2 regions of the Flavobacterium psychrotrophum genome follow, and region 2 is predicted to be linked to the other one. Evidence: riboswitches for the same ligand, from Rfam matches in the RefSeq annotation. Region 2 holds a riboswitch; the other holds the start of a gene.

Region 1 (5,036 bases), 850 kb from region 2:
TCTTGACCCTACTGCAACCTATAAGGTGAGGTCTGGCATCATACCTATTTCTGATACCTTTAAGATTGACTCGCCAAAGTCTGATATAAAAACCGATGTAAAAACGGCTTCGTTAAGAACTACCTTAACATCGCTGAGCAATACGCTTAATAAGTTCTACACCAATGAAGACCTTGACTTTTTTACCGAATTTAAGCGATATACCTATACCCTTGAGGGATACTCGACTTATAATGATGAAACCATTTACATAATCGACTTTAAACCTGCAAAAGGTTCAGCGCATTATTATGGCAAGATCTATGTAAATGCATTTGACTTTGCTGTGGTTAAACTGGATTATAACCTGGTAGACGGAGAAAATGAGCATAAGATAAATCTTAAGCTGCTACTGGGGGTAAAAATGGTACAGGACCGCACGAAGGTATCAGCAACCTATGCTAAAAACGAGGCAGGGCAATATGCCGTAAATTTTGTAAAAAAGCAGACCGGCACCTATATGTACATTGACCGGTCTATGAAATTTACCCAGAATAAAAAGACAAAAGACGAAGAAGAGCGTATGCTTAAATTAGGCCTTATGGCAGAAATGGATCAGATTACCACAAATGAGCTTTTTGTTATTGCCAAGACACCTATTAGTGCAGAGGCATACACTGCGATTACCGAAAAACCAAAATACAACATTAACTACATTGCTAAATACGACCCGTCTATCTGGAAAGACTATAATGTACTGGCACCGGTAGATGCGATTAAAAATTATAAATAATAATTCATAAAACATACAAAAACAAGATGCTGTAAGGATTATATCTTACGGCATCTTGTTTTTTATATTTATGTGCTGTAGCATTTTTTGTCATTCCGACGATAGGAGGAATCTCAATAAATCAATTATCTTACATTAGCCCATCGATGAATATAGAGATTGTTATTCTCCTACTGTCCCATCTGAATAATACCTCTAAAACAGGCTCTTTTGTTTTATCTTTGATGCCTAAATAAAATATGCCATGTCAGATAAAATACCACAGGAAAAAACAATGCTGCACTCCCGAAATAAAAACAGGGATAGGTATGACCTTGCAGCACTAATAACCGCGGTACCTGAGCTGGCAGCCCATGTAAAGCCTAATAAGTTTGGTGATGAATCGGTAGATTTTGCAAGTCCACAAGCGGTGAAGCTGCTTAATAAAGCATTGCTTAGCCATTATTATGGTATAAAAAAATGGGAGTTTCCTGAAGGCAATCTTTGCCCACCCATTCCGGGCAGGGCAGACTACATTCATTATGCTGCAGACCTGCTTGCCGAAAGCAACTTTGGGCGTATGCCTGCCGGAGATAAGATCAGGCTTCTTGATATTGGTACGGGTGCAAACTGCATTTACCCCATACTGGGTGTTGCAGAATATGGCTGGAATGTTACCGGTGCAGATATTGACATCACATCGGTAGCGGCAGCGCAACAAATAGCAGTAGCTAACCCACAGCTTACAGATAAGATAGTAATAAAGCTGCAAAAAGATAAAACCCGCTTTTTTAGTGGTATTATAGATGCGAACGAAAAGATAGATATAGCCGTATGTAATCCGCCTTTTCATGCTTCTGCCGATGAGGCGCAGAAAGGCACACAACGCAAGGTGCAAAACCTTTCGGGTAAAAGAATAAAGACTCCTGAATTAAACTTTGCAGGCATTAGTAACGAACTGGTGTATGAGGGTGGCGAACATGCCTTTATCCATAACATGATAGCAGAGAGTAAAACCTTTGGCAGAAATATATTCTGGTTTACCACACTGGTCTCTAAACAGTCTAACCTTAAAGGCATCTATAAAGCCCTGGATGGCCTTAAAGCCGTGCAGGTAAAAACCATTCCGCTGGGTACAGGCAATAAATCAAGCCGCATTGTAGCGTGGACGTTTCTTACCAAAGATGAGCAAAAACGCTGGCAGGATACAAGGTGGAAGTAGTAAATAAGAGTAGTCAGGTTACAAACAGTGTAAACGCATTATAAAAGATAAGCCACTTAGAATGTAACAAATTTAATGATTCTTAAAATTTGTAAAAATTCGAGAAATTAGTGGCAAAAAATTTAAGCAAATTAAATGATGCGTTTGCCCTGAGATTACAAAGAATACGGGGAAACTTTAAAGAAAGAGACGCTATCTTTTACGGGTAGTTTCCGGCTTTTTAGACGTATAAACGGCATCATCCAGTACTTTGTACATACCCATCCGAATATTTTCAAAATCCTTTGTGCGCCAGTCAATATAATCTTCAAGAGTAAACAGCAATATCGATTCGCCCGTAACCTTGGCCAGGCTCAGTTTTACGGTTTGCTCCTGCGGGGCATTTTTAAGATAGCCGTGCCATGCCATTACAAATTCGCCATCCTGCATTTTGCGCCACTGGTTTCCGGTGCTGGTAAGGTTCTCAGGCGTGCGTGGTTCGGTTTGTGCTGCTGTTGTATATTTAGCAGATACATAGCCCAGCCTTATAAGGTCTTTATAAGGTGCAGTTAACGGATCGCGATCATATTTTGGGTCAACCGGAAAATCTGTATTTTTAAGTGTCTTTACAGTATAGGTTCTGCCATCAATAATTACCTTACCATCTTGCTGTACCTGCGATGTTTTTGGGAATAAAATATCAATACGTTCGGTATTGGTATCCAGTGCAAAAGCCACATTATCGGCAGTAAGGTTAGTATCTTGTTGTGCTTTGGCAAATAAAGAAAAACACAGGACACACAGTAGTAAAATTTGTTTCATAAGGCTGTTTAGGGGCGCAAAGGTAATTCATTTTTTTAATTGCCAAAATCAGTTTGTAGTTTACCGTTTTATGCTGTCCCCCGTTAAAAAGGACACTACACGCAAATAAACCAAATCTGGTTGCTATATTTGCGGCATAAGTTCTTTACTTTATTTCTTTTCAAACGGAAAAGGTTTCCGGCGAAAGCCGGGACTAATAGGGAATCGTGTGCAAATCACGAACTGTCGCGCAACTGTAAGTAACCTCTAAAGTTTTTACCCTTGTTGCCCACTGTTTGCCAATGGCGAATGGGAAGGGCGGTAATAATGTTACAAGTCAGGAGACCTGCCTTTACCAACTTGACAATGCTTTCGCGGTTTGAAGCTATTGGTTAAAAATGTTCATGGGCATCGTGTGCCCTTTTCATTCCCCACCCCTATCTTCTTAAGGCATTGTGAAATCTGGCAAAAGAGCTTTTAAATCATTCATTAATTTTTTAAAAGCACTAAAATGCGTACAAACAATCTTGGCTACCCGCGCATCGGGGGCAACAGGGAACTTAAAAAGGCCTGCGAAAGCTACTGGGCCGGTAAGTCTCCTATCGAACATTTACTGCAAACCGGTAAAGACATCCGCCTGCACAACTGGAATCTTCAGAAAGAGGCAGGTATCGACCTTATTCCGTCTAACGATTTTTCGTTTTACGACCAGGTGTTAGACCTGTCGTTAACCGTGGGCGCCATACCTCCCCGTTATGATGCACTTAAAAACGGCAACATTCACGACCTTTATTTTGCCATGGCAAGGGGCTATCAGCAAAATGGGCTGGACCTTACTGCTATGGAAATGACAAAATGGTTTGATACCAACTACCACTATATAGTGCCTGAGTTTTATAAAAACCAGGAATTCTCACTTTTCTCAACTAAAGTTATCGAGGAGTTTGCAGAGGCTAAAGCCGCAGGTAGTATAACTAAGCCTGTGCTTATAGGCCCTGTGTCGTACCTGTTGTTGGGTAAAGAAAAAGAGGCTGGTTTCCACCGGATATCTTTGCTAAATAAATTATTACCTGTTTATATCAAGATTATAGAGCAACTGGTAGCACAGGGTGCAGAGTGGATTCAGTTTGACGAGCCTTTCCTGGCACTTACCCTTACCGAAGAGGAAACCAGTGCACTAAAGCAGGCGTATGCATTGATAAAAGAAAAATTCCCGCAGGTAAAGATATTATTGGCAACCTACTTTGAAAGCCTTGCAGAAAATACCGCCCTTGCCGCATCACTACCGGTTTGTGCGTTACATATAGACCTGGCGCGCAACCCGGAACAGCTGGATGCCATACTTGACCACCTACCCGAAAACCTTTCATTATCACTTGGAGTGGTAGATGGCCGTAACATCTGGAAAAATGATTACCAAAAATCGCTGAAACTGATAGACAGGGCAGCAAAAAAAATAGGCAAAGAGCGCCTTATGGTAGCACCATCATGCTCATTGCTGCACGTACCGTGCGACCTTGTAGCCGAAACTAACGATACTACCCTTACACCCGAAATAAAACAATGGCTAGCCTTTGCCCGACAAAAGATTGATGAGGTTGTCGTAATAAAACAGTTGGCAAACAGCGAAAACATAACCGATGCCGCCAATAAACTAAAGGCAAACATTGCTGCGTGCGAATCGCGCAAAACGTCGGTGCTCATCCATAACCCGCAGGTCAAAGAACGGGTAGGTAATATTACCGATGCAGATGCCCGACGCAACAGCGTTTTTGAAATGCGCAAAGCATTGCAGGTAGCGAGCCTTAAGCTGCCTTTGTTTCCTACCACAACCATTGGCTCGTTTCCGCAAACGGCCGAGGTAAGGGGCTGGAGGGCGCAGTTTAAAAAAGGCGATCTTACGCAAAAACAATATGAAGAACTCCTTAAAAAGGAAACCGAAGAAACCATTCGCTTTCAGGAAACCACAGGGCTCGATGTACTGGTACATGGCGAGTTTGAGCGCAATGATATGGTAGAGTACTTTGGCGAACAGCTACAGGGTTTTACCTTTACTAAAAACGGCTGGGTACAAAGCTATGGCAGCCGCTGCGTAAAGCCTCCGGTTATTTATGGCGATGTAAGCCGCCCGCAACCCATGACGGTGTTTTGGACACAGTTTGCGCAGTCGCTTACCGCCAGGCCGGTTAAGGGAATGCTTACCGGGCCTGTTACTATATTGCAATGGTCTTTTGTAAGGGATGACCAGCCGCGTGCCGAAACCTGTACGCAAATAGCACTTGC
Region 2 (5,036 bases):
CCACAGGCGCACCCACTATAGATGTGATACCGTTTATAGGTAAAACGGCAGCAGTACCGGGTAGCTGCGTACACATATCGCAAAACAACATCAATATACCGCCAATAAATAACGTTCCCCAAAACAATATCCTGTGGCTCCCAGCCTTTAGTAACAAGCGTGCAAGGTGTGGCACTACCAAACCTACAAAGGCTATAGGTCCTGCAAAAGCGGTAACACAACCCGTAAGCAGGCTGGCGGCTATTATAATAATAAAGCGTGTGCGTTTAAGGTTAATGCCCATACTGGCTGCATAGCGCTCGCCCAGTAAAAGCGCATCTAACGGTTTTATACAGCTTATGGCTAAAACCAGCCCAATAATTGTAACTATTGTTAATATGATAATAGATTGCTGTGGCAGGTTGCCTAAGCTACCTAATGCCCAAAAAGTATATTTTTGTAACTGTTCAGCAGTACTAAAGTAAGTTAGTACACTTACTATTGCTCCTGTAAAGCTGCCAAACATTATGCCTGTAATCAATATTCCCATAGTATCGCGCAGGCGTTGGGCAACAGCCAGTACTAATAGCAGCACGGCAAAGCTACCGGCTACCGATGCCAGTACCACACCATAACCCGACATTAAAAAGATGCCTAAAGCTCCGGGTAAAAGCCCTGCACCAAGTATTACAAAAGCAACACCCAGGCTGGCACCACTGCTAAGACCCAATACATCGGGTCCGGCAAGAGGGTTGCGGAAAAGTGTTTGCATTAGCAGGCCACCTACAGATAATGCCATGCCTGCAAGCACGGCTACAATAGCCTTTGGCAGGCGATAGGATAGAATAATATAGTCCCATGCGGGTTTTGAAGCATGGTTGCCGGTTAGTGCATTAACCACATCTGTAAGCGGAATTTTTACTGCACCGAGGCTGATATTTGCCAAAAACAGCATTACCAGGGCGATACCCAGGCAAGTAAAAAGAATACTATTTCGGCGTTGGTTGGGCACGTATATTATTGTAATTGTTCGAAGAATTGCAGCTTATAGCCCGGTAATAATTCAGGGTGAAAAATATATACCAGGTCTTTAAGCACCAGGTCAGGGCGGTTTGGGGCAAGCTCATAATATATAAGCCCGCCTGTTTTGCCGGTTTTGGTACTAAACGAATATACTTTTTTGTTTTTAAACGCTTTAAATTCTGCATAATGAGGATTCGCTTCCATCATCTGTTTAAGCGATGTGTACTGGCTTGGGCCTATCCAGTAATCAGCGTTTTGCGCCTTTTCCAGCACGGTTTCAAACGAGAGGCTAAGGCTGCCTGTACCTTTACTGTCTGCCCAAAGGTAATTTGCGCCTGCATCTTTTAAGAACAGTGCGGCCCAGCTGTTTCCTTCCGGTAGCAGCCACTGGTCGTTAAGCATAGCGCCGCCCATAACGGTTGGTTTTTCTTTTATGTTTTGCGCCAGTTTCTGCGCATCGTGGTAGTCTTTTTCAATTTTAGAGAAAATTTCATCGGCTTTATCATCCATCCCGTAAAGGGCGCCAAAAAACTTTATCCATTCGGCTTTACCCAGTGGTGTCTGCTCTGTCCAGTCGCCGTTATACAGTACTTTAAGCCCCGCCTGTTCAAGGCTGTTCAGGGTTTTGTTGGTACTGTTTATCCCAAAAGCTACTACGGCATCAGGGTTAAGGTCAATAATAATTTCGGTATTCAGGCTTTCGTTGGCACCGGCTTCCTTCACCTTACCGCTATCAATAAGTGCACGCGTTTTTTCAGACGAAATATACTGCGTACCGGGAAAGCCCACCAGCGTGTTTTCTACCCCTAAAATCTCCAGCGACGGTATGTGTGTAGTACTGGTAACCACGGCGCTTTTAATGGGTACGTTAACTACTGTATATTGCTTAAGGCTATCGGGCAGGGTGGCGCCTTTTTGCAGCATTACATAAGTATAACTTTCTTTAGCATTGGGCCACGGTTGTGTAACTTTTACAAGGCTAAAGCCTTTATATTTATAAAGTTGCAATCCTTTAGCGTGCTTAATAGCGTTGGTTGTTGCCTGTACTGTAGCTACAGGGGCATCGGTGGTGTTCTTACAGGCTGTTATTGCTAATAGTGCAACAAAAAGCAGGGAAAGTATTTTCTTCATAAAAAATATTCAGCTGCCGCAAAGTTATGAATTAAATTGCGCAACAAAACCTTTATCTTTGCACCCATCTTTAGGTTGCTTTGCGCAAAAGCGCATAACGCATTAAAAGGGAATCAGGTATATGCCTGGGCTGTTCCCGCAACTGTAAGCTTATTCCGCCACGGGCGGAAGGCTGTTGTTATCTGCACACCACTGCTTTTAAGGGCGGGAAGGTAAACAACAGTACGCAAGCCAGGAGACCTGCCTACAGTAAAATTAAATTGTTCGGCCTTCGGGAAAAAAGGCTCCAGCTATGGCAAATAAAAATCTTTTCGTCTTTGTATTCCTGTTCATGTGTGTTGTTGCAAGCGCACAGCAGGACACCATTACCCTTACTGAAGTAATAGTGTCTGATACGCAGCTGCGCGATTTTTCGAAAACGCAGTCTGTACAAAAGCTCAGCGACTCCATTATTGGCAGGAGCGGGGCTTCGCTTACTTCATTATTGGTAAACAATTCACTGGTATATTTTAAAGAAAACGGCCCCGGCATGGTATCGTCGCCGTCGTTTCGGGGTACATCGGCACAGCAAACCGCAGTGGTGTGGAATGGTATTAACATCAATTCGCAACTCAACGGGCAAACCGATTTTAATACATTAAACGCCCGCGATTTTAACGAAGTATCTGTACGTGCAGGCGGGGGTAGCGTTATTTATGGCAGTAGTGCTATAGGGGGCAGCATCCACCTTGATAACTCATTGGTTTTTACAAACCGTTTTGTAAATGAAGTGCGCACCGATTATGGCAGTTTTGCCACAATGGGCGCTAATTATAAGGTTATGGCAGGCAGCGAACGCTTTAGTGTAAATGCCTCTGTAAGTCATAATAAGAGCGATAACGATTATAAATATCCCGGTTACGATGTTTATAATACCAATGGCCAATACCATAATACCAGCCTTAATGCGGCTCTTGGCTATAAACTAACAGATAAGCACATACTGCGCTTTTATAGCTACCTGTTTGACGGGCAGCGCCATTTTAGTGGTACGCTGGCAGCGCCATCAAGCAGTATGTATGATGATACAAATACCCGAAACCTGGTAGAATGGACGGCGCTATACGGCAAATTTACAGGTAGGCTTAAGGCTGCTTACCTTGAAGAGCATTACAAGTATTATGAAAATTATACTAATGAAAATTATACTACAGGCCGAGTAAAAAGCATGATAGCCCGATATGATGCAACCTATGATTTTACCCCAAACCTTAAACTAAATGCCATTGCCGACCTTACTCATAATGATGGCGAGGGTAGCGACATTAAAAGAAACATCCGCAACACAGCATCGGGTGCACTATTGCTTAAGCATAGCATTACAGAAGTATTACAGTATGAAGCCGGCTTGCGGAAAGAAAGCGGTAATGCTTATAGCAGTCCGTTACTTTTTTCGGCAGGAGCCAGGGTAAAGGTAAGCGACTTCTATGCGGTAAAGGTAAACGGCTCACGAAACTTTCGTGCACCTACGTTTAACGATCTGTACTGGGAAGGATCGGGCAACCCGAACTTAAAGCCTGAAAGTTCTTACCAGGCAGAGGTAGGTAATGTGTTTACTAAAGGTACAGCCATGCTGAGCCTTACAGGGTATTACATCCGCCTTACCGATATGCTGCGCTGGGTTCCGGGAGTGGGCGGTATCTGGAGGCCGGAAAATGTTGATAAAGCTAAAAGCTATGGCGGCGAGGCGGTTTTTAGCTGGGATAAAAAATTTGGGCAACACACCTTTAGCCTGAATGCTAACTATGCCTATACCATTTCTCAAAAGGATGGTAACAAAAACCAAATGATGTATGTGCCTAAAAACAGGGCAACTGCAACATTGGCGTATGCCGTTAAAAGATTTTCGGCTTATTACAGGCATTTATTTACCGGAGAGGTATTTTATACCACAGATACCAGTTCTGGTATTGATGCCTACAATGTATCTGGTGCAGGGGCAGAGTATACCTTTAATGTAGCTGGCGGGCTTAGCCTTGGCTTTCAGGTAAACAATCTTTATAATGCCGAATATATGAATGTTGCCGTAAGGCCAATGCCGGGGCGCAATTACAATGCATATCTTAATTTTAAATTTTAATATACTAACACAAATGAAACTACACAAACTAATGCTTACCGTTATTGCAGGATCGCTGTTTTTTGCATCTTGTAGCGATGATGACAGTAACAGTGCACCTCGTGGTGCTTATGATAATGGCTTACTGGTACTAAACCAGGGTAACTTTAATGCTGGTAATGCTTCGGTATCATTTATATCTGATGCAGGCGAGCTTGAAAATAATGTTTACGGTGCTAATAATGGTGGTGCAGTACTGGGCGATGTAGGCCAGGATGTAGGCCTTGATGGGCGTTATGCATATATTGTACTAAACGTTTCTAACAAAATAGAAGTAGTAGACCGTTATACTTTTACTCATGTTGCTACCATAACCACAGGTCTTGTAAACCCACGTTATATTGCGTTTCACGGAGGTAAAGGTTATGTAACCAACTGGGGTGCAGGTGGAGTTACTACAGATGATTATGTAGCAGTAATAAACCTTGCTACTAATGCGGTTACTACTACCATTCCGGTTACCGAAGGCCCGGAGAGGATTATTGAAGAAGATGGTAAACTATATGTGTCGCACATGGGAGGCTACGGATATGGTAATAGCATCACGGTAATTAACGGCGCTACAAATACGGTTAGTACTACGATAGCAGTTGGTGACGTACCTAACACGCTTGAGATAGAAGACGACAAACTTTATGTACTGAATGAGGGTAAAAATTCTTACTCAGGTTCAGAAAATGCCGGAAGCCTTAGCGTTATAAACCTTAGAACTAATACTGTAGAACGTACACTTGCCTTTAGTGGC

The links. Region 2 has a riboswitch for cobalamin ahead of DYH63_RS12615 (TonB-dependent receptor plug domain-containing protein). Riboswitches for the same ligand answer to the same signal wherever they lie in the genome.
Region 1: it holds a riboswitch for cobalamin, as region 2 does, so the genes downstream of both, metE (5-methyltetrahydropteroyltriglutamate--homocysteine S-methyltransferase) here and DYH63_RS12615 (TonB-dependent receptor plug domain-containing protein) in region 2, are expected to answer to the same signal.

What each region holds. Positions count from the first base shown of each region.
Region 1 covers NZ_CP031557.1:3,774,807-3,779,842, forward strand. The annotation lists gene DYH63_RS16330 (carboxypeptidase-like regulatory domain-containing protein) at 1-772, shown strand, start outside; gene rlmF (23S rRNA (adenine(1618)-N(6))-methyltransferase RlmF) at 1,017-1,973, shown strand; gene DYH63_RS16340 (hypothetical protein) at 2,166-2,774, opposite strand; cobalamin riboswitch at 2,929-3,121, shown strand; gene metE (5-methyltetrahydropteroyltriglutamate--homocysteine S-methyltransferase) at 3,265-5,036, shown strand, end outside.
Region 2 covers NZ_CP031557.1:2,920,552-2,925,587, reverse strand. The annotation lists gene DYH63_RS12625 (iron chelate uptake ABC transporter family permease subunit) at 1-991, opposite strand, end outside; gene DYH63_RS12620 (ABC transporter substrate-binding protein) at 997-2,133, opposite strand; cobalamin riboswitch at 2,189-2,395, shown strand; gene DYH63_RS12615 (TonB-dependent receptor plug domain-containing protein) at 2,426-4,252, shown strand; gene DYH63_RS12610 (YncE family protein) at 4,266-5,036, shown strand, end outside.